Regions from separate parts of the Allosaccharopolyspora coralli genome, predicted to be linked through region 2. Evidence: riboswitches for the same ligand, from Rfam matches in the RefSeq annotation. Region 2 holds a riboswitch; each other region holds the start of a gene.

Region 1 (6,880 bases), 340 kb from region 2:
GAGATACCCGACGAGGCGCGCGCCGTGTCCGACCTCGCCCCGTGCGCGCCGAGCGACCTACCCGCCGGATTCGTCAGCGGTTACCGGATGTCCGTGCCGCTCATCGACATGCCTGGCTACCTGGAATACCTCGTCGACCGGCTCGTGCGCGCGGGAGGACGTCTGTCGCTGAGTCCGGTGTCGACGCTGCGTGCCGCCACCGAGGACGCGCCGATCGTCGTCAACTGCACCGGTGTCGGGGCACACGAACTCGTCGGTGATCCCCAGGTGCGGCCCGTGCGCGGACAGCACGTGGTGGTGCGCAATCCTGGAATCGAGGAGTACTTCATGGAGGTCGGCCCGGACGATCGCTGGGCGGGGATCTTCCCGCACGGCGAGCGTCTGATCCTCGGTGGCGACGCTCGTGAGCACGACTGGAACCGCGAGTCCGACCCGGTCTCCACGTCCGGGATCCTGCGTCGCTGCGCCGCGATCGACGACCGTCTCGCCGAGCCGGTCGTCCTCGACGTGATGGTGGGCCTGCGACCCGGACGCCCGGCGGTGCGACTGGAAATCGAGGACTACGAGGGAGCGCGGATCGTGCACAACTACGGCCACGGTGGTGGTGGCGTCACGCTCTCGTGGGGCTGCGCCCACGAAGCCGCAGCGCTCGCGGCCGCCGCGCTGTGATCAGCGGCGCCAGTGCGCAGGCCGTGTCAGGGTGTCCGGGATCGTCGTCGCGGCGTTCCCTCGTGCGGCTTCCAGCTGCGGCTGGGTGACGAACAAGCCGGTGTCCAGACGTGCGCCGCGTACGTCGGCCGCTCGCAGGTCCGCGCCGAGCAGATCCGTCCGATACAGGCTCACCTCGCGCAGATCCGCCCCCAGCAGGTAGCTACCGCGCAGGCTCACCCCGCGCAGGTCCGCCCGCCGGAGGTTCCGGCCGATCAGGTCGGCACCGACCCGGTCACGCCCCGAACCACGCGCGCCCGCCCGCGCGGACTCGCTGACTTCGTCCAGCACCGGACGGACCCGCTGGCGGTACGCGGCGATGTCGAAGGCGGCGAGCGTGTCGGCGCCGGCCCTCGTCGCGTCCTCGCAGTCTCGTGCGGCCGTCCGAACCGACTCGCGCAGTGGACCGTCCGGCACCAGCGTATCCGCCTCGGCGAGGTACCAGAGCAGCTCGTGCAGCTGACGCATCAATGCGAACACGGCGAACATCGAGTTCGCGGTCGATGCGTCGTCCCGCCAGGTTCGCCCGCCGAAGGTCACCTGCGTGACGTGCTGGCCCGCTCCGAAGCAGTCGAACACCGCACAGCCCGGGAACCCCTCGTCACGGAGCCGGTCATGGATGCCGCAGCCGCAGTCGGCCAACAGGTTGCGGCACGGTTGCCCGGCGGGCTTGTCAACGGCGAAATCGGCCGAAGCCGCGAACGCGGGCGCGACGCAGCACAAACCCGCGCACGAGCCGCAGTCCGCCCGCAGTTCCCGGCGCATCCGCACCCCTCCGATCGTGGAACACGATCAGGATAAACAGAAGGCCGTGCCTGCGGGGGCTAGCGGAACCTCAGCCCCTCCTCGCCGCGGGATCGATTTCGTGAGAGGGCGTCTCGGAACTGGCATGTGTGCCCGTAGGGCACGCCTCACAGGTGACCAGCCGCGGGGGCTCCGAACTGGCGCGACGGTCCTGGACCACCCACCCAAGTTCCCAGATGCCTGCTTAGGAGCCGGACAAAGTGTCCACGACGCCGTCGATCTCCTGGGCCATCGACACGTCCTTCTGGGTGATGCCGCCCTCCGAGTGCGTGGAGCACGAGAACCGAAGCTCGCGCCACCGGATGTCGATGTCCGGGTGGTGGTCCTCCTGCTCGGCGATCTCGGCGATCCGGTTCACCGCCTGGATCGCCTGCGGGAAAGACGCGAGCTTCGCGGTCCGGACCAGGGCGGTGCCCTCCTGGGTCCAGTCCGACAGGTGGTCGAGGGCTGCCTGGATCTGGTCGTCGTTGAGCAGAGACGTCATGACCTCATGGTGGTACGTGATCGTCGATCGCGCGACCTCCCGTCGGTGGGACGTGCACGCCCGGGCCAGTAGACTGCGCCGCGCCACGGGAGTCCGGTCCGCCGGACTGAGAGGAGGGCACGCCCTCGACCGTCCGCACCTGATCCGGATCATGCCGGCGCAGGGAGGCGAACACGATCAGCCCGGCCAGGGGCTCGCGTGGCGCGACCCCGGGAGGATCGTTGTACCGCTCGTTACCCCGTACCGCTGTTCGTGTCGCCGTCTGCGCCGCCGTGGCCCTGCTCGCCGCGGGATGCTCGCTGGTCGCCGCGCCCACCGCCACCGACGAACGGACGGTCACCGTCGTCGCACACGACTCCTTCGTGCTCGACGAGCAGGTCAAGGCCGATTTCGAGGAACGCAGCGGGATCACTCTCGAGGTCCGGACGGTCGGTGACGCCGGTGCGCTCGCCAACCAGCTCGTGCTGTCGAAGGCCGCACCGCTGGGCGATGTCGCTTACGGCGTGGACTCGACCTTCGCGTCACGGCCGCTCGACGAGGGCGTGTTCGTCCCACACGAGTCGCCCGCGACGCAACGCGGTCCGCAGCGTTATGCGCTCGACCCGCAAGCGCGGCTCACCGCCGTCGATGTCGGAGACGTCTGCGTCAACATCGACCCCGCGTGGTTCGCCGAACGCTCGATTCCGGAACCGCGGACGCTCGCCGACCTCACCGACCCGCGCTACCGCGACCTGTTCGCCGTGCCCGACCCGAAGACCTCCTCACCGGGACTGGCGTTCCTGCTCGCCACCGTCGCGACCTTCGGTGAACCCGGTTGGCAGGACTACTGGACGAAGCTGACCGCCAACGGTGTCGAACTCAGCGCGGGCTGGGAAGAGGCCTACAACCAGGAGTTCTCCGGTTCGGCGGGACAGGGGCCGAAGCCCATCGTGCTCTCCTACGCCTCGTCGCCGGCGGCCGAGGTCGGTGCGGACGGAACTCCGCGCACCCGCGCCCTGCTGGACACCTGTTACCGCCAGGTCGAGTACGCGGGTGTGCTGGACGGAGCGAAGGACCCGCAGGCCGCGGCGGAGGTCATGGACTTCCTGGTGTCCCCGGAGTTCCAGCGGACCGTGCCCGAGCAAATGTACGTGTACCCGACGGTCGAGGGGGTCGCGCTCCCGGACGGCTGGGAACGCGCGGCGCCGCAGCCTGAGCAGCCTGCAGAGCTCCCCGCCGAGCAGGTCGAGCAGAACCGTCAACGCTGGATCGAGCAGTGGCGCGCGCTCGTCCGGGGGTGATCGACCCGCCGAACCGGGTAGGCGGTCACCGGCTGTTCGTGGCGGTGGCCGCGACGAGCGTGCTCGGGTTCCTCGCGGTGTTCTTCGCCTGGCCGGTCGTCGCGATCATCGGCCTCGGCGTCGGCGGCGACCTCCTCGGCACCTTCGCCGAGCCGTCAACGGCGCGACTGGTCGGCTTCACCCTCGGTCAGGCCGCGGCTTCGACCGTGGTGGCGCTGCTCGCCGGGATGCCGTTGGCGTTCGTGCTCGCACGCGTCGCACTGCCCGGTAAAGCGGTGATCCGGGCGCTGGTGACGGTCCCGTTCGTGCTGCCGACGATCGTCGTCGGGATGGCGTTTCGTGCGGTGTTCGACGTCGACGGCGCGGCAAGCAGTGCCGTGGCGATCGTGCTCGCCAACGCGTTCTTCAACGTCGCCGTCGTCGCCCGCACCGTCGGAGGTTTCTGGTCGCATCTGGACAGACGCGTGGAGGACTCGGCGCGCACCCTCGGGGCGAGTGGTCTTCGCGCATTCCGGTCCGTGACGCTGCCCGCGCTCGCCCCGGCGATCGGCTCCGCCACGGCCGTGGTGTTCCTGTTCTGCTCCACGAGTTTCGGCGTGGTGCTGGTGCTCGGGGGAGGGTCGCTGCGCACGCTGGAGACCGAGATCTACCTGCGCACGGTGGAGTTGCTCGACCTCTCCGGTGCGGCCGCGCTCTCGCTGATCCAGCTCTCAGCGGTGGTCACCGCGCTCGGATTGGCCTCTTTCGCCCGCAAGCGACGGGAAAGTGCGCTCCGCCTGCGTCGAGCGGACGAAGCGATTCGGGCGCCGCGAGGGCGTGAATGGTGGGTCGTCGGTGTGGCGGCGTCCGTGCTCGCCGCGTTGCTCACGCCCATCCTCGGGCTGCTCGTGCGCTCGGTGTCGGGCCGGAACGGATGGACATTCGACGGCTACCGGGCCCTGTCCGGAACCGGCGCGGACGGCACACTCGAAGTGTCCGGATGGGAAGCAGTGTCGCAGTCCCTGCGCACGGCTGCGGACGCGACGTGGATCGCGATGCTGCTCGGCCTGTTGGCCTCGATCGTGCTGGTCAGCGTGCGGCGACGGTCAGCGGAGGCGATGGACGCGGCACTGATGCTGCCGCTGGGAGTCTCGGCGGTCACCATCGGCTTCGGTTACCTCGTGACGCTGCACCTGCTTCCCGGTGACCTGCGGACCTCGCCACTGCTCGTCCCGTTCGCCCAGGCTCTCGTCGTCACGCCACTGGTGATTCGCACGGTGCTGCCGGTTCTGCGCGCGATCGACCCACGGCTGCGCGACGCGGCCGCGACGCTCGGCGCCGGGCCGTGGCGGGTGCGGTCGGCGATCGACCTGCCGCTGGCGTTGCGTTCGGTGTGCGCGGCGGCAGGATTCGGGTTCGTCGTGGCGCTCGGCGAGTTCGGGGCGACGAGCTTCCTCGCCAGGCCGGACACCGCGACCCTGCCGGTGGTGATCGCGCGGCTGCTCTCGCGACCCGGCGAGTCGAACCTGCAGATGGCCTACGCGGCGTGTTCGTTGCTCATGGTCGTCACGGCGCTCGCGGTGATCGCGATCGAGAGCGTCCGCGTCCGTACTCACGGCGTCGAGGAGTTCTGATGGCTCTGGGCCTGCACGGAATGAGTGTCCACTTCGGAGAGAAAACGGTGTTGTCCGAAGTGGATTTAAAGGTTCCGGACGGCGAGGTGCTCGCACTGCTGGGGCCGTCCGGGTGTGGCAAGTCGACGCTGCTGCGGGCCGTGGCGGGGCTCGAGCGACTTCAGGCGGGAATGGTGTGCTGGAACGACCGCGACCTCGCTCCGGTGCCGGTGCACGAACGTGGGTTCGGCATGGTCTTCCAGGACGGCCAGCTGTTCCCGCACCGCGACGTCGCGGGCAACGTGGGCTTCGCGCTGGCGATGCGCGGAGCCGATCGTCGGCGGCGCGCGGAGCGGGTCGCCGAACTGCTCGCGTTGGTCGGACTGGGCGGCTACGAGCGTCGCCGCGTCACCGACCTCTCCGGTGGTGAAGCACAGCGGGTCGCGTTGGCCCGCGCGCTGGCGGGAGACCCGCGGATGCTCCTGCTGGACGAGCCGCTGTCCGCGCTCGACCGGGCGCTGCGGGACCAGCTCGCCGTGGACCTCGCCGGACTGCTCGCGCGCGCAAGGGCGACGACGATCGTGGTCACCCACGACCACGACGAGGCGTTCACCCTCGCGGATCGGGTCGCGGTCATGGCCGACGGCCGGGTCGTCCAGGTCGACACCCCGTCACGGCTGTGGCAGCGGCCCGCCGACGAGCGAGTCGCCCGATTCCTCGGCTGCTCGACGATTGTGCCCGCGAGCCTGCACGAAAGTCGCGAAGGTCGGGACACCATCGCCACCTGTGTGCTCGGCAGCGTGGCGGTGGCGGAGAACGGCGCCGATGCTGCTGCAAGCACGGTTCGGCTCGGCCTTCGCGCGGGTGGGCTTCGTGCCGTCGCCGGGAACGACGACGATCGCGCCCCGATCGTCCGGCAACGCCTGCACCGGCATGACCATGTGCGGCTCGTTCTGGACGTGCCGGAGATGGGAGAGGTCGAGGCCGTCGCCCCAACCGGAACCGCCCCACACGTGGGCGACCACGCCACGCTGACCCTGGACCCCAACGGCGTAGCGATCATCAGCGACGGGTGAGGGGTGTTCCTCGCAGAGGCTCTTGCTTGGCGGGTCGGGTGGCGGAACCTCAGCGCCCTCCTCGCTGCGGGATCGATTTCTTGAGTAGCGGCCTACGCTGCGAAATCGCTGTCCTCGCGAGGAGGGCGCTGAGAACCCGCGGGTGGTCGGGCTGCGTGCGTGGTGACCGCGCAGCGGCTCCGCCGCTGACAAGAGACGACGACCGCTCATTCCGGGTTGTTCTCCCGCCACCTTCGCAGACCGACCACCGGCGGGTTCTCACCTCGCGGCCGGCGAGGACAGCGTCGACGTGGCGTAGGGCGCTACTCGATGTCGAGGATCCCGGAGCCGACCGCGAGGTGAGGTTCCGCTACGGAACCACCCACGCAGATCAACCCGCGCACCCTCTCAGGCTCAGCTGTCCTTGGTTGCCATTCGTGCTATTGATACCGACACCCCGATGACGACGTAGCAGCCGGCTCGCCACAGACCTTCGACGAGGTTGTCGGTGACCACCGGATCGCGCAGCACGTCGATCACCGAGGTCCAGCCCGTCGTGACGAGGAACGGGTGCAGCCAGGACAGCGACGAGAAGGCACCGAGGACGCCGAAGACGATGACGATGCCCATCGTCGACGCGAGCACGACCACCGGATGTTCCGTCATCGACGAGAGCGCCAGCGCGATCGCGCCGACCGCCGCCATCTGCGCGACGACCCACAGCGCCGCCATCGCCACCCGGGCGAGTCCGTCGAGCATCGGCAGCGTCGTCCCGGACAGCGTGACCAGGTCGCCGCCGCCCACCACGAGCAGTCCGGTGAGCACGCCGCTGACCGCCATCACCCCGACGGAGAGGGCGATCATGGTCAGCACGCCGAGCGCCTTGATCAACACCACCCGGACACGGCTCACCGGCGCGAGCAGCAATCCGCGCAGCGTGCCGTGCGAGGCTTCCCC
Region 2 (6,880 bases):
CGCGCTGGCGGACAAGATCTACGGACGCTGACCGACCCACTGCACGGTCGGCCACTGCTCGAGTGTCCACGCACTGTTCCAGAACATCCACTCGTACTCGGTGGAACGCACGAACGCCGCTGTCATGCGCTCGCGGGTCTCGGGGGTGCTCGCGGCGGCAGCCTTGTCGGTGAGGTCGCGGGCGGCGAGCACGGCGTCGGCGAACTCGTCGTCGGCGTAGGTCTCGATCCACTTCCGGTACGGATGGTCGGTGAGGTCGCCTGCAGTGTCGAGAATGGTGCTGCCGACGTGCTGATACACCCAGAAGCACGGCAACACGGAGGCGAGCAGGACGGGGTACTCGTCGGTGAACGCACTCGCGCGCAGGAAGGACGTGTAGGCCAGACACGAGGGAGAGGTGACGGTTCCCTCCACTTCGGACTCGGCGAGCCCGAACTCCTCGACGTAGCCGGCGTGCAGTCGGCGTTCCTCGACGAGCGCCCCGTGTGCGCTGCCGGTGAGCACCGCCGCGTCCTCGGGGTCGGTCGCCTTCGTCGAGGCGGCGGCCAGTGCCTGCGCGAAACCGACGAGATACCGCCCGTCCTGCACGATGTAGAACACGAAGCGCTCGCGGTCGAGTGAGCCCTGGGTGAGAGCCATGTTGAACGGGTGACGCACGATCGCTTCACGCAGCGCCTTCGTCGTATCCCATGCTTGCTCGCAGAATCCGCCCGGGGACGGCGCCGGCAGCGTGCTCATCCTGTGTCCTTTCGTGCTCTGTTCGGGGGTCACCACCATTGGTGGAAATGGTGGACGGGGCCGTGGCCACGTCCGACGTCGAGCCGTTCGGCGGCGCGCAACGCGGCGGTCAGGTAGTCCTTGGACTCGCGCACCGCCGTCGACCAGTCGGGACGTTGCGGGCGCAGCGCGGCGATCGCGGCCGCGAGCGTGCATCCGGTCCCGTGGTCGTTGGTGGTCGTCACGCGCGGGGCGTCGAGCAGCTGCACGCCACCGTCCGCGCTCAAAAGGTCCACACTGGATTCTCCTTCGAGGTGCCCGCCTTTGAGCAGGACTCGTTTGACGCCGAGCCCGACGAGCCGTTCGGCCTGAGCGCCCATCGCGTCGGCGTCACGGACTTCCTGCTCCCCCAACAGGTCCGCGGCTTCCGGCAGGTTGGGCGTCACGAAGTCGACACGCCGGAGCAGTTCCTCACGCAGGACCTCGACGGCGTCGGGGGCGAGCAACCGGTCGCCGCTCTTGGCGACCATGACCGGGTCGAGCACCACGTTCGGCGGACGGTAGCGGTCGAGGACGGCGACCACGGCGCGGATCACGTCCGCGTTGGCCAGCATCCCGATCTTCACCGCGTCGACGCGCACGTCGTCGAGCAGGGTCACGAGCTGGGACGTGACGAACTCGGGCGGGAGTTCGTGCACTTCGGCGACGCCGGTGGTGGTCTGCGCGACCAGCGCGGTCATCACGGACATGCCGTACGCACCGTTCGCGGAGAACGTCTTGAGGTCGGCCTGCACGCCCGCTCCCCCGCTGGGGTCGGTTCCGGCGATGCTCAGCACGTTGGGGATCACTGGTGCACCTTTCGCAGGGTGGCCGCGGCGGAGCGCGGGTCGTCGGCGGCGCAGATCTCGGAGACCACGCACAGCCCGGCCACACCGGTCGCGGCGATCTCGGCCGCGTTGTCCGCGTGCACGCCGCCGATGGCGACGCAGGGCAGGATCGTGCGCGCTGTCAGGTCGCGGAGTCCGTCGAGGCCGAGCGCGTCCGCGGCATCGGATTTCGTCGGTGTCGCCACGACCGGGCCGACGCCCAGGTAGTCGACCTCGGGCGGAACCGCCTCGACTTCCTCCGATGTGGACACCGAATGGCCGAGCACCCGCTGTTGCCCGAGCACCGCCCGTGCCGCCTCGACAGGCAGGTCGGACTGGCCGAGGTGGACACCGTCGGCCCCGGCGGCGAGTGCGACATCGAGCCGGTCGTTGACCAGCAACGGAACACCGGTACCCCGCAACGCCTCGTGCACCGACACCACCAGTTCGTACAGCTCCCGCCCGGTGGCGGCGGGGTCACGGACCTGCACGACCGTGACCCCGCCGTCGACGGCCTCCCGCACGGTGCGGACAACCCCTCGGTGCCCGCACAGTGCGGTGTCGGTGACGAGGTACAGACTCCAATCGATCATGCGTCGCCGCCGATCGCGTGCAGCTCGTCGACGAACTCGACGACGAAACTGCCCGGTCCGCGCGCGGCAGCGCCCGCACGCTCGCCCGCTTCCGCGAACACCTGTGAGGCCGTGACCGCGGCGGACAACGGAGCGTCCGGGGTCACCGCGAGCAACGCGGCGGTGCTCGCCCCGAGCGCGCAGCCCATGCCGGTGATCTTCGCCATCAGCGGGTGCCCACCGGGCACCGCGACCGTTTCGGTGCCGTCGGTGACGTAGTCGACCTCGCCGCTGACGGCCACGACACAGCCGTTCTCGCCGGCGAACTTCCGTGCGGTATCGACTGCGGACTCGGAGCCTGCGAGCGATTCGACGCCCTTGCCGGAGCCGCCGTTTCCGGCGAGCGCGAGCACCTCGGCGGCGTTGCCGCGCACCACGGCCGGGCGGGACCGGACCAGGTCGGCCGCCAGTTCGGTGCGGTGTCGCAGAGCGCCGACGGCGACCGGGTCCAGCACCCACGGCGTCCCGGAGTGCTCCGCGCCGCGCACCGCCGCCCGCAGTGCACGGTTCCGCTCCTCGGACAGCGTCCCGAGATTGGCCAGCACCGCACCGGCCACACCGGCGAACTCGGCGGACTCTTCGGCGTTCTCCACCATCGCCGGTGACGCGCCGAGCGCCAGCAGCGCGTTGGCCGAGAACCCGGCGGCGACGATGTTGGTGAGGCAGTGGACGAGCGGCGCCTGCTCCCGCAGTGCGGCCACTTCGCGGGCGAACCCGCGTGCACGATCAGTCACGGTGGTGACGTCCCTCCGCTAGTGCGACCTAGGTCAGGTTCGACGGGTTTTTTCTCAGCCCTGGCCGGACGGCCGGGCACCCCGCGTCACACCGCCAACGTAGCAACTGAGGACGCCGTCGCACACCCTTGAAGGCGTGCGGGTGATCTGAATGGGCGTTCCGTGGCGAGTCTGCGTCGGCTGCGGTAACACGGTCGGCACAGTGCCGTTGATCGCAGCCTCGGAACCCGAGTCCACGTACCGCGCGGACGAGCCGCGTGAACTGCGATTACCAGTTCCGCAGTGAGTCGCGGAAGATCCTCGCGAGATCCTCGGAACCGACCGGGCGCGGCGCCACGCCCAGAAGCCGCTGCTGCTGCATCGCACCGTCCACGAGATCGGGCACGTCGGCTTCGTCGAAGCCGACCTCCGCGATCCCGTTCGGGATGCCGATGTCCTGCATGAGCCGTGTCAGCACGAACGGCAGCTGGTCCCGCGGGTCCTCCTGGACGGGAGCCTTCGGGTCGAGCAGCGCGGCGGCTCGCAGGTGCCGGTCGGCGTCCGTGGGAAAGGTGAACCGGAACGCGGCGGGCGCGGTCAGCGACACCGACTGGCCGTGCGGCACCATCGCCTCGTCCGGATACCCCGCCGGCCGGTAGTCCCGTACCCGCCCGGCGATCGGGTACGCGCACGCGTGCGGCACGTGCACCCCCGCGTTGCCGAACCCCATGCCTGCGAAGGTCGCCGCGAGCATCACGTCCTCCCGGGCGCGCAGCTCACCCCCGACGAGCACTGCTCGTCGGAAACTGCGTGCCAACAACGACAGCGCCTGCTCGGCCCACGAGTCCGACACCGGGTTCGACCCGCAGTAGGCGACCCGGTCCTGCGGCTGCTTGCGTGCGAACGCGGCGTAGGGGCGGGCGGTGTACGACTCCAGAGCGTGACACAGCACGTCCATCCCGGAGGCGGCCGTGACCTCAGGCGACAGCGTCATGGTCACGGTCGGATCGACGACCGCCAGCACCGGGCGCAACGACGGGTGACTGATCCCGGTCTTGACCTTCAGACCGAGGACGTCCATGACACACACCGGGGTGCTTTCCGAACCGGTCCCCGCTGTCGTGGGCACCGCGACGAGCGGTCGCAGCGGCTCGGTGATCTTGCGCCCCTCGCCGATCGGGGGGTTCACGTAGTCCATGAGCGTGCCCGGCTGGGTGGTGAGCAGGTTGACCGCCTTGGCGGTGTCGATCACCGAGCCGCCGCCGACCGCGACGAACGCGTCCCATCCGGTGCCTGCCGACTCAGCGGCCGCGACCAGACTCTCGTCGGTCGGTTCGACGTGGACCTGGTCGAAGAGTTCGGCGTCGAGTCCCTGCGCGGTCAGCTCTCCGACGATCCCGGCGGGCACTCCGGTGGCGGCGACACCCGGGTCGGTGATCACGAGAATCCGCCGCGCCTGGAACTGCCCGAGGTCGTGTGCGAGTTCGTCGACGGCACCCGTCCCGAACTTCAGAGGTGGAGCTCCCCAGGTGAACACGGACTCGGGTGCGGTGGTGGCCGCCATCGCTTTCCTCCCACGGACGAATGATCTCGGGCGCTGAGACGAACAGCGTGCTGGCCGACCGGCGGAACTGTCCAGGACTGATCACCCCGCCCACCCGGAGGAGTCCGGGCCGGCGGACGCAAGCCCCACACAGAGCGAGGGATCTCACACCGCGCGTACGGGCTCAGCCGGGGAGAAACAGGTAGCTCAGCTACTACAGTTGAGACATGGACACCTCGACCGACGGCCCCGTCTCCGCCCGCGCGCGATCCGCACACAAGCAGGATCCGGCAGGAGTATGGGCTCCTCTCTCCGGTCTCGCCGACGCCGCCGCCCAGGCCGCGTCGACCGGTTCGGTGGCGATCAGCCGTGGCTTCGACCGCACCAGCAGGGTGCGCGGCAAGGCGTTGCGCGACCTGCTCGTCGAACGCGGGGTGTCGGCCGTGGAGATCACACCCGCCCTCGGTAGCGAGCGCCTGCTCGCAGGCTGCGAGGTCGCGGCCGTGGTCAACCTCGTCGGCGACGGCTCGTGGCAGCCGCACCGGCTCGCCGCGAAGTTGCGCGCCCCGTTGTTCGTTCCCGGCGAGCGGACCGCGACGCTGGCGGGCGAGTCGGAGCGCGACGTCATCGGCGTCACCGCCGCCTCGTCGGGCGAGCGCGACGTCGCCCTGACCCGACTCGCGGTGCTCGCCGAAACCACCGACGGCAAGCTCGAGGTCACGCGGAACGGCGAAACCGTCACGATCGAGGGCGGCCGGGTCGAGGTCACGCTGCACGAGGGATCGCTCGACGTGCACCTCAACGGCGTCGGGGTCGAGGAGACCTTCGCGGCCACCGAGATCGGCATCAGCACCGCGGGCACCCCGCACCGGTTCATCCGCGACGAGCTGCCGATCGCCGACTTCGAGGGTGCGCTCACCGTGGCCACCGAGCCCGTCGGGCTGCGCGTCCGCGCCGCCTGACCCACCTCGTCCCGAGAACTGCTGTCAGAGGGTGTTGGTCGGTGGTTCCGTAGCGGAGCCTCAGCGCCCTCCTCGCTGCGGGATCGCTTTCTCGAGTAGCCACCTACGCAACGAAACCGCTGTCCTTTCGAAGAGGACGCTGAGAACCCGCCGATGGTCCGCCTGCGTACGTGGTTGATCAACGGCTCCGCGGCTGACACGACACGACGACAGGTCATCCCCCGCAGATGGTTGCCGGATTGATCTGCCTTGGTGGCTCCGTGGCCGGTCTGGGTAGGCGGAGAGCAGACCCCTCGGCACGCCGTTGTCGCGGTCGCGAAGCCACGAAAACGGACCCGGCATGACCGCGCGCCCCGGTCTCGGCCATGATCGAGTTCGTCGGCTGTCGCGAGCATGTGTCGGGAGGACGAACCGTCGTGACCGGGAACGCTTGGCAGGTGCAGTGTCGTGACCTCACGGGCAAACGCCGCGAGGTCACGGTGTCGGTGGACGACGGCAGCATCGTCGTGGTCGTGCCACCCGGCGAGACGGCGGTGCTGTCCCCGATGGAGGTCGGGCGGTTACGGGCCGCGTTGCGCGAGGCCGCGGTGACGTCGGCCGAAAGTGACTCCTGACGCGTACGGCTTCCCGAACCGGGCGGGACCGGTGCAGGATCGAGACGTCGATGCCGTCGAGAGGTGAGCCGTGCCCGTCCTCGAGCGCCTGACCGACCTCGCCGATCGTGTGCTGCCCGGGGCATTCACCGCACTCGTGCTCGCCCGGCGCGGCGCGCTGCGCCTGCTCCGCCCGGACAAACTGCTGCGCATCGCCCGGATCCGCGCGCAGTGGGGGGTTTCTCCCCCTGCGGCGTTCGCGATCGGCGCGGTGCGGCATCCGGACCGTCCGGCCGTGATCGACGAGCGCGGCGCGCTCAGCTACGCCGAGGTCCACGCGCGGACGACACAGCTCGCGAACGGGCTCGCCGGGCACGGAGTCGACTCCCGTACGCGCGTCGGCGTGCTCTGTCGCAACCACCACGGGTTCGTCGAGACGGTCGTGGCGTGCTCGAAGATCGGCGCCGACGTGGTGCTGGTGAACACCGGCCTGACTCCCGACCAGGTACGCGGCGTGCTCGCCGACCACGACGTGGATCTGCTCGTGGCCGACGAGGCGTTCGGCGACTACCTCGCGGCCGTCCCGGACGGCACTCGGATCGTGCTCGCCCGAACCGAAGGGACGACGCGGCGCACCACGTTGGAACACCTCATCGGCAGCTCCAGTCGCACCCCGCTGCGCCCGCCCGAACGTGACGCACAGATCGTCGTCCTCACCTCGGGCACCAGCGGCCCGCCGAAAGGGGCCCGCCGCCCGGCCAACCGCGATCTCCACGCGGCCGCCGTGGTCCTCGCGCGGGTTCCGTTGCGCGCCGGGGAACGCATCCTGGTGCCCGCCCCGCTGTTCCACACCT
Region 3 (6,880 bases), 760 kb from region 2:
GGCCGAACAGCGCCTCGCCGGCGAAGCGAAAGCCAACGCCGCAGACGCGGCCCTGCGTGACTCGCTGGGCGCGGCGTTCGGAGGTTCCCATTTCGACGCCGAGACGAACCGACTCGTCGTCGGTGTCACCGACGCCGGCCGGACGAACGAAGTCCGCGCAGCCGGTGCGGACGCCGTGGTCGTCGACGACAGCAAGCGGGAACTCGACGCCACCGCCGATGCGCTCAGCCGCCACTCCGACGCCGCCTCCGACGGTGTGACCGGCTGGTATGTCGACTCGAAGAGCAACCAGGTCGTCGTGACCACCGCCGTCGGCACCGCCGCTGAGGCGGCCGAGTTCGTGCGCTCGTCCGGTGCGGACACAAGCAGCGTCGACGTCGTCGAGTCGGCCGAATCCCCCCGCACGTACGCCAACGTCTACGGCGGTGACGCGTACTACATGGGCTCGGGTGGCCGATGCTCGGTCGGTTTCGCGGTCAACGGCGGCTTCGTGACCGCCGGGCACTGCGGCACCACCGGAACCAGCACCAGCGAGCCCTCGGGCACGTTCGCGGGCTCGTCGTTCCCGGGTGACGACTTCGCCTTCGTCCGGATCACCGCGGCCGACGTCACCCAGCCGCTGGTCAACATGTACAACGGCCAGGGCCGCGCGGTGTCCGGCTCGCAGGAGGCCGCCGTCGGCGCTTCCGTATGCCGTTCGGGCTCCACCACCGGGTGGTACTGCGGTTCGATCCAGTCGAAGAACCAGACCGTCCGCTACCCGCAGGGCACGGTCTACGGCCTGACCCGCACGAACGTGTGTGCTGAGCCTGGCGACTCCGGTGGCTCGTTCATCTCCGGCAACCAGGCCCAGGGCATGACCTCGGGTGGTTCCGGAAACTGCAGCATCGGTGGCACGACGTACTTCCAGCCGGTCAACGAAGCGCTCAGTCGTCTCGGCGTGAGTCTCAAGACCTACTGAGTCGTCCTCCGCACGCTGACGACAGGTCGGGCCGCGCCGTGATCGGTGCGGCCCGACCCTACTTCGGTCGGAGGTCGGCTCGGGCGCGAGCGATCGGCTCCGGACCAGGTCACGACCGTCCGGTGTCGGAAATGCGCCAAAACGAACCTGTGTTCGGAATCACAGGTGATGATGCTGTCTACCGCTTGGGATGGAGGGCCATCCCGACCGAAGTAGGGAGACAGCATGAGGCGCAGACTCGCGGCCCGCCTGGCCGGATCGGTATTTCTGGCGGCGGGCGTCGTAGGGGCGTTCACCGTGCCCGCGACAGCGAACCCCACCGAGACCATGCCGCAGGGCGCGCTCGACGCCATGCAGCGAGACCTCGGCCTCACCGCCGACCAGGCCGAACAGCGCATCGCCCAGGAAGCCGTCGCGAACGACGCCTTCGCGACACTGAGTTCCTCGCTCGGACAGACCTACGGCGGGTCCCACTTCGACGCCGCGACGGGCAAGCTCGTCGTGGGGGTCACCGACCAGTCGGCGTTCGACCAGGTCCGCGCGGCCGACGCCACTCCCGTCCTCGTCGACGACAGCGAACGGCACCTCAACGCGACCGCCGACGCGCTCTCCGCCGCGGCCGACCGTCAGCCCGAGGGCGTCACCGGCTGGTACGTCGACCCCGCCAGCAACCAGGTCGTGCTCACCACCGCGTTCGGTACCGCCGCCGACGCCGCAGGCTTCGTCGAGTCCTCCGACGCGGACGCCACCTCCGTCGACGTCGTCGAGTCCGCCGAGCAGCCGCGCCTGCTGGAGGACGTGATCGGCGGCAACCCCTACTTCATCGGGAGCGGATCCCGGTGCTCGATCGGGTTCTCCGTCGAAGGCGGTTTCGTGACCGCGGGACACTGCGGTTCGACGGGTGATTCGACCTCGCAGCCCAGCGGCACCTTCGCCGGATCCTCGTTCCCCGGCGACGACCACGGCTACGTCGAGGTCAGCTCCGCGACCCCGGTTGGTCAGGTGAACGACTACTCCGGCGGCACCGTCGCCGTCGCCGGTTCGCAGGAATCCGCGGTCGGCTCCTCGGTCTGCCGTTCCGGTTCCACCACCGGCTGGTACTGCGGCACGATCGAGGCCACCAACCAGAGCGTCAGCTACCCGCAGGGCACGGTGAACGGCCTCGTCCGCACCGACGTCTGCGCCGAACCCGGCGACTCCGGCGGCTCGTTCATCTCCGGCGACCAGGCCCAGGGCATGACCTCGGGCGGGTCGGGGAACTGCAGCCTCGGTGGCACCACGTACTACCAGCCCGTCAACGAGGCGCTGGACGTCTACGGCCTCACCCTGGTCACCGGCTGACGACCGGGTGAGAGGTCGCGTGGGTTGATCTGCGCGGGTGGTTCCGTGGCGGAACCTCAGCGCCCTCCTCGCTGCGGGATCGGTTTCTCGAGTAGCGGCCTACGCTACGAAACCGCTGTCCTCGCGAGGAGGGCGCTGAGAACCCGCGGGCGGCTGGGCTGCGTACGTGGTTACTGCGCAGCGGCTCCGCCGCTGACGAGACACGATGACAGCTCATTCGACCAGGAGTTCTCAGGACAGAGCGGCGCGTAGGGCTTCAGCAGCCGCAGCCGGGTCCTCGGCTTCGGTGATTGCGCGGACGACGACCGCGCGCTGCGCGCCCGCCTCCCGCGCCTCGCTCACGGTGTCCAGATCGATCCCGCCGATCGCGAACCACGGTCGGCCGTGGCCGGAGTGCTCGGCGGCGTGGCGCACCAGGTCGAGTCCGGCCGCGGGACGGCCCGGTTTCGTCGGGGTCGTCCACACCGGACCCGCGCAGAAATAGTCCACACCGGACTCCGTGGCCGCCGAGTCGGCTTGCGCCACGTCGTGCGTCGAACGGCCCACGACGATCCGATCTCCCACGACGCGCCGGGCGAGCCCCACCGGCAGGTCGTCCTGCCCCAGGTGCAGGACGTCCGCTTCGACGGCCAGCGCGAGGTCGGCGCGGTCGTTGACCGAGAGCAGCTTGTCGTGCCGCACACACGCCTCCGCCAGCACCTCCAGCGCGGCGAGTTCGTGGCGCGCCTCCAGCGGCGCCCCGTGCGGCGACTTGTCCCGCAGTTGAATGATGTCCACGCCGCCCGCGAGTGCCGCGTCGGCGAACTCGGCGAGATCGCCCCGCTCGGTCCGTGCGTCCGTGCACAGATACAGCCGGGCGTCGTCGAGGCGGGCGCGAATTCCGTGACCGTCCAGTCCTGGCATGGTCCACAGCCTAGGACCACTCGTGCGCTCGAACCGGTGGCGGTGGGTCACACCGAAGGCTGACGGACGTGCTCCCGGTCGGTACGGTGAGAAGTGGTCCGCACGGGAGTCCGGAGGAACCGGACTGAGAGGGGGCTCACCGCCCCGACCGTCGAACCTGATCCGGGTGATGCCGGCGCAGGGAGCAGGGAAGTGTCGCAGCAACGTTCGCACCGGGTCGCCGTCGTCGGCGGTGGCGTCGTCGGCCTGTCCGTGGCCTGGCGCGCCGCCTCGTCGGGGTCTCGCGTTCGCCTGGTCGACCCGGCCGTGGGCTCCGGCGCGTCGTGGGTCGCGGGCGGCATGCTCGCGCCGATCGCCGAAGCCTGGCCCGGGGAAGAAGAGCTGCTCACGCTCGGTGCCGATTCGCTCGCCCGGTGGCCCGCCTTCGCCGAGGACCTCGCCGCGGACTCCGGTCGCCCGTCAGGGCTTCGCCGCGACGGCACCCTCGTCGTCGGTGTCGACAGCGCCGACCGGGCGGAACTCACGCGCCTCGAAGAACACCTGTCGTCGGTTGGGCGCACCGTCACGCGGCATCCGGGCCGTGAGCTTCGCCGACTCGAACCCGCGCTCGGTCCGGCGGTCCGGGCGGGCCTCGAGGTTCCCGGCGACCTCGCCGTGGACAATCGCGTGACGCTCGCCGCGCTGCGGGACGCGTGCCGGGCACGCGGCGTCGAGTTCGTCGCCGAATCGGCCCGCGCCGTCTCACCCGGCACGGTCGAACTCAACGAAGGGTCGCTGACCTGCGACGTCGCCGTCATCGCGTGCGGTGCGCACTCCGGCTCGCTGCATCCGAAACTCGACGGCAGGCTCCGGCCCGTCAAAGGCGAGATCCTGCGGCTCCGGCACCGGGGCAGCGCCCTGCCGCCGCCGCGCCGCACCATCCGGGGTCCCGTGCACGGCAGGCAGGTGTACCTGGTGCCGCGCGACGACGGGATCGTCGTCGGCGCCACCCAGTACGAAGTGGGGTTCGACACCGATGTCACCGCAGGCGGTGTCCGGGACCTGCTCGCCGACGCCGAGCAGCTCGTGCCCGGCCTCAGCGAGTACGCCGTCGACGAGGTCACCGCGGGCTTGCGCCCCGGCACCGACGACAATCTGCCGATCGTCGAGACCCTCGAGCCCGGCGTCGTCGCCACCACCGGCCACCACCGCAACGGGTACCTGCTCGCGCCGCTGACCGCCGAGACGGCGGTCGAGCTGCTGCAGGACGGAGGACGCACATGACCATCACCATCAACGGCGCCGACCACGGCGTCGAGGCGGACAGCAGCCTCGCGACGATCCTCGCCGCGTACGGCGTCGCCGAGAAGGGCGTGGCCGTCGCGGTCGACGGAGCCGTCGTCCCGCGCGCGTCGTGGCAGGACACGATCGTGCCCGACGGTGCCGCCGTCGAAGTACTCACCGCCGTGCAGGGAGGATGACGTGACCGGCATCGATCCGACCGAACCGCTGGTGATCGCCGGCCGGAAGTTCGACTCGCGGCTCATCACCGGCACCGGCGGGGCGTCGAACCTCGCCGTGCTCGAACGAGCGCTGGTCGCCTCCGGCACCGAACTGACGACCGTGGCGATGCGCCGCTCCGACGCCGAGGGCCGCAGCGGGGTGCTCGACCTGCTCGGACGACTCGGCATCGACGTTCTGCCCAACACCGCAGGCTGCCGGAGCGCCGCCGAAGCCGTCCTGACCGCGCGGCTCGCACGGGAAGCGCTCGAGACGAACTGGGTGAAGCTCGAGGTCGTCGCCGACGACGACACTCTCCTACCGGACCCGGCGGAGCTACTCGACGCCGCCGAACAACTCGTCGACGACGGGTTCGTCGTGCTCGCCTACACCAACGACGATCCGGTGCTGGCGCGGAAACTGGAGGAGATCGGGTGTGCCGCGGTCATGCCGCTCGGCTCGCCGATCGGGACCGGTCTCGGGATCCGCAACCCGCACAACATCGAGATGATCGTGTCCCGGGCGTCGGTGCCGATCGTGCTCGACGCCGGGATCGGCACCGCCTCCGACGCGGCACTGGCGATGGAACTCGGCTGCGACGCTGTGCTGCTGGCGACGGCGGTGACCAGGGCGAACGACCCGGAACGGATGGCTACCGCGATGCGTTCCGCCGTGCACGCCGGCCACCTCGCCGCGCACGCGGGCCGCATCCCGCAACGCTTCTGGGCCCACGCCTCCAGCCCCGACCGCGACACCTGACCCACCCACTCCCACACCTTGTGGACAAAGTCCGCTCTAAGCTCAGCGTTGTGCGGCCTGCGGTCGGGCATAGGGCGTCGACGGTTTCCCTTCCGCCTACGCAGACCGGCCACCGGCGGGTTCTCATCTCGTGGCTGGCGAGGACAGCGTCGACGTGGTGTAGGTGGCTACTCGATGTCGGCGATCCCGCAGCCAGCCGCGAGGTGAGGTTCCGCTACGGAACCGCCAACGCAGATCACCCCGCGACCCTCTCAAGACCACCTATCGGATGCGGTGGCGTTCGGGGCGGACGAAGGAAACGGTGTAGCTCTTCCACGGGTCGTCGTGGCCGAGGGCCCGGTCGATGGCCCCTCGCGCGTGCAACGCGTTCTCCAGCATCGAACTCGCCAACAGCTCGGTCGCCGGGGCGCTGCCCGTCGGCACGTCCGGAATACGCGCCTCGTGCTTGCCGCCGAGCAACGCGTCCACCGCCTGCAACGCCGGGGTCGCCACGGCGCGCTCCTTCTCCGGCCGGAACGCGAGCGAGGCCACGTCCTGGCGCAGCGCGTCGAGCGCGATCGCCGCATCCCGCGTCGCTTCCCGATCCTCGGTCTCCGCGGCCGTGCCGTCGATCAACGCAGGCATCCCGAGCAAGTCCTGGGTACGGCGCAGCGCGAGGACGTGCGCGGACTGGAGCGCCTCGCGCAGGTCCGCGCCCCTGCCGGCGGCACGAACGCTGCGCAGCAACTCCGAGACCGCCCACACCGTCGAGCGCACCGAGCCGCGGACGTTCGGCACCACGCTGCCCGGCAGCACCAGGTAGCTCACGTAGCCGACGATGAGCGCGATCGCCGCGCCGACCGCCGTGTTCCCCGCGAAACTGATCGCCACGTTCGCCAGCGGCCGTCCGAGTTCCATCGCCTGATGGACGACGGTCACGGTGATCAGGGCGCCGAGCAGCACCTGATAGTCCGAGCGCATCCGGTCGGCGCGCAGCATCATGCCCATGATCACCAGCGGAACGAACAGGAACGTTCCCGGTACGAGCGTGATCACGACAGCGAGAGCGACGACCCCGAGCACGGCGCCGCCGGTGCGTTCCAGCGCGCCCGTCATGCTGTCGCGGGCGGCGGGTTGCAGCACCACGTACAGACCGAGCAGCAGTGTCGAGGCCGACGGGTCGCTGAGCAGCAACACGATCACCATGCCGGCGCCGACCGCGAGGGTGCAGCGCAGCGCGTGCCGGAACAGCGACGAGCGCAACGACAGGTGTGCCTTGGCCGCGCCTTTCGCGCGTTCCCACCGGCCGATCCGCGCTTCGGGGGTCGCGGAGATCTCGGACCGTTCCTGCACGGCCGCGCGGATCCGGTCGAGGCCCTGGTTGATGCCGCGCACCGCGGTCGGCAGCTCCTGGCGGCCGCCCTCCAGCACCGCGGCCGCCGGATCACGTCGCGCCTC

The links. Region 2 has a riboswitch for thiamine pyrophosphate ahead of thiM (hydroxyethylthiazole kinase). Riboswitches for the same ligand answer to the same signal wherever they lie in the genome.
Region 1: another riboswitch for thiamine pyrophosphate. It lies ahead of GIY23_RS04165 (thiamine ABC transporter substrate-binding protein); the one in region 2 lies ahead of thiM (hydroxyethylthiazole kinase).
Region 3: another riboswitch for thiamine pyrophosphate. It lies ahead of thiO (glycine oxidase ThiO); the one in region 2 lies ahead of thiM (hydroxyethylthiazole kinase).

Annotation. Positions count from the first base shown of each region.
Region 1 covers NZ_CP045929.1:869,622-876,501, forward strand. Annotated here, with positions in the region: gene GIY23_RS04150 (FAD-dependent oxidoreductase) at 1-669, shown strand, start outside; gene GIY23_RS04155 (pentapeptide repeat-containing protein) at 670-1,473, opposite strand; gene GIY23_RS04160 (4a-hydroxytetrahydrobiopterin dehydratase) at 1,697-1,996, opposite strand; TPP riboswitch at 2,072-2,179, shown strand; gene GIY23_RS04165 (thiamine ABC transporter substrate-binding protein) at 2,218-3,276, shown strand; gene GIY23_RS04170 (ABC transporter permease) at 3,252-4,889, shown strand; gene GIY23_RS04175 (ABC transporter ATP-binding protein) at 4,889-5,944, shown strand; gene GIY23_RS04180 (ABC transporter permease) at 6,338-6,880, opposite strand, start outside.
Region 2 covers NZ_CP045929.1:1,210,110-1,216,989, reverse strand. Annotated here, with positions in the region: gene GIY23_RS05800 (polysaccharide pyruvyl transferase family protein) at 1-31, shown strand, start outside; gene tenA (thiaminase II) at 19-738, opposite strand; gene thiD (bifunctional hydroxymethylpyrimidine kinase/phosphomethylpyrimidine kinase) at 768-1,565, opposite strand; gene thiE (thiamine phosphate synthase) at 1,562-2,176, opposite strand; gene thiM (hydroxyethylthiazole kinase) at 2,173-2,949, opposite strand; TPP riboswitch at 2,943-3,043, opposite strand; gene GIY23_RS05775 (hydroxyacid-oxoacid transhydrogenase) at 3,218-4,492, opposite strand; gene GIY23_RS05770 (hypothetical protein) at 4,699-5,433, shown strand; gene GIY23_RS05765 (hypothetical protein) at 5,850-6,047, shown strand; gene GIY23_RS05760 (AMP-binding protein) at 6,118-6,880, shown strand, end outside.
Region 3 covers NZ_CP045929.1:445,300-452,179, forward strand. Annotated here, with positions in the region: gene GIY23_RS02125 (S1 family peptidase) at 1-961, shown strand, start outside; gene GIY23_RS02130 (S1 family peptidase) at 1,187-2,302, shown strand; gene thiE (thiamine phosphate synthase) at 2,534-3,205, opposite strand; TPP riboswitch at 3,298-3,406, shown strand; gene thiO (glycine oxidase ThiO) at 3,398-4,468, shown strand; gene thiS (sulfur carrier protein ThiS) at 4,465-4,665, shown strand; gene thiG (thiazole synthase) at 4,667-5,443, shown strand; gene GIY23_RS02155 (FUSC family protein) at 5,705-6,880, opposite strand, start outside.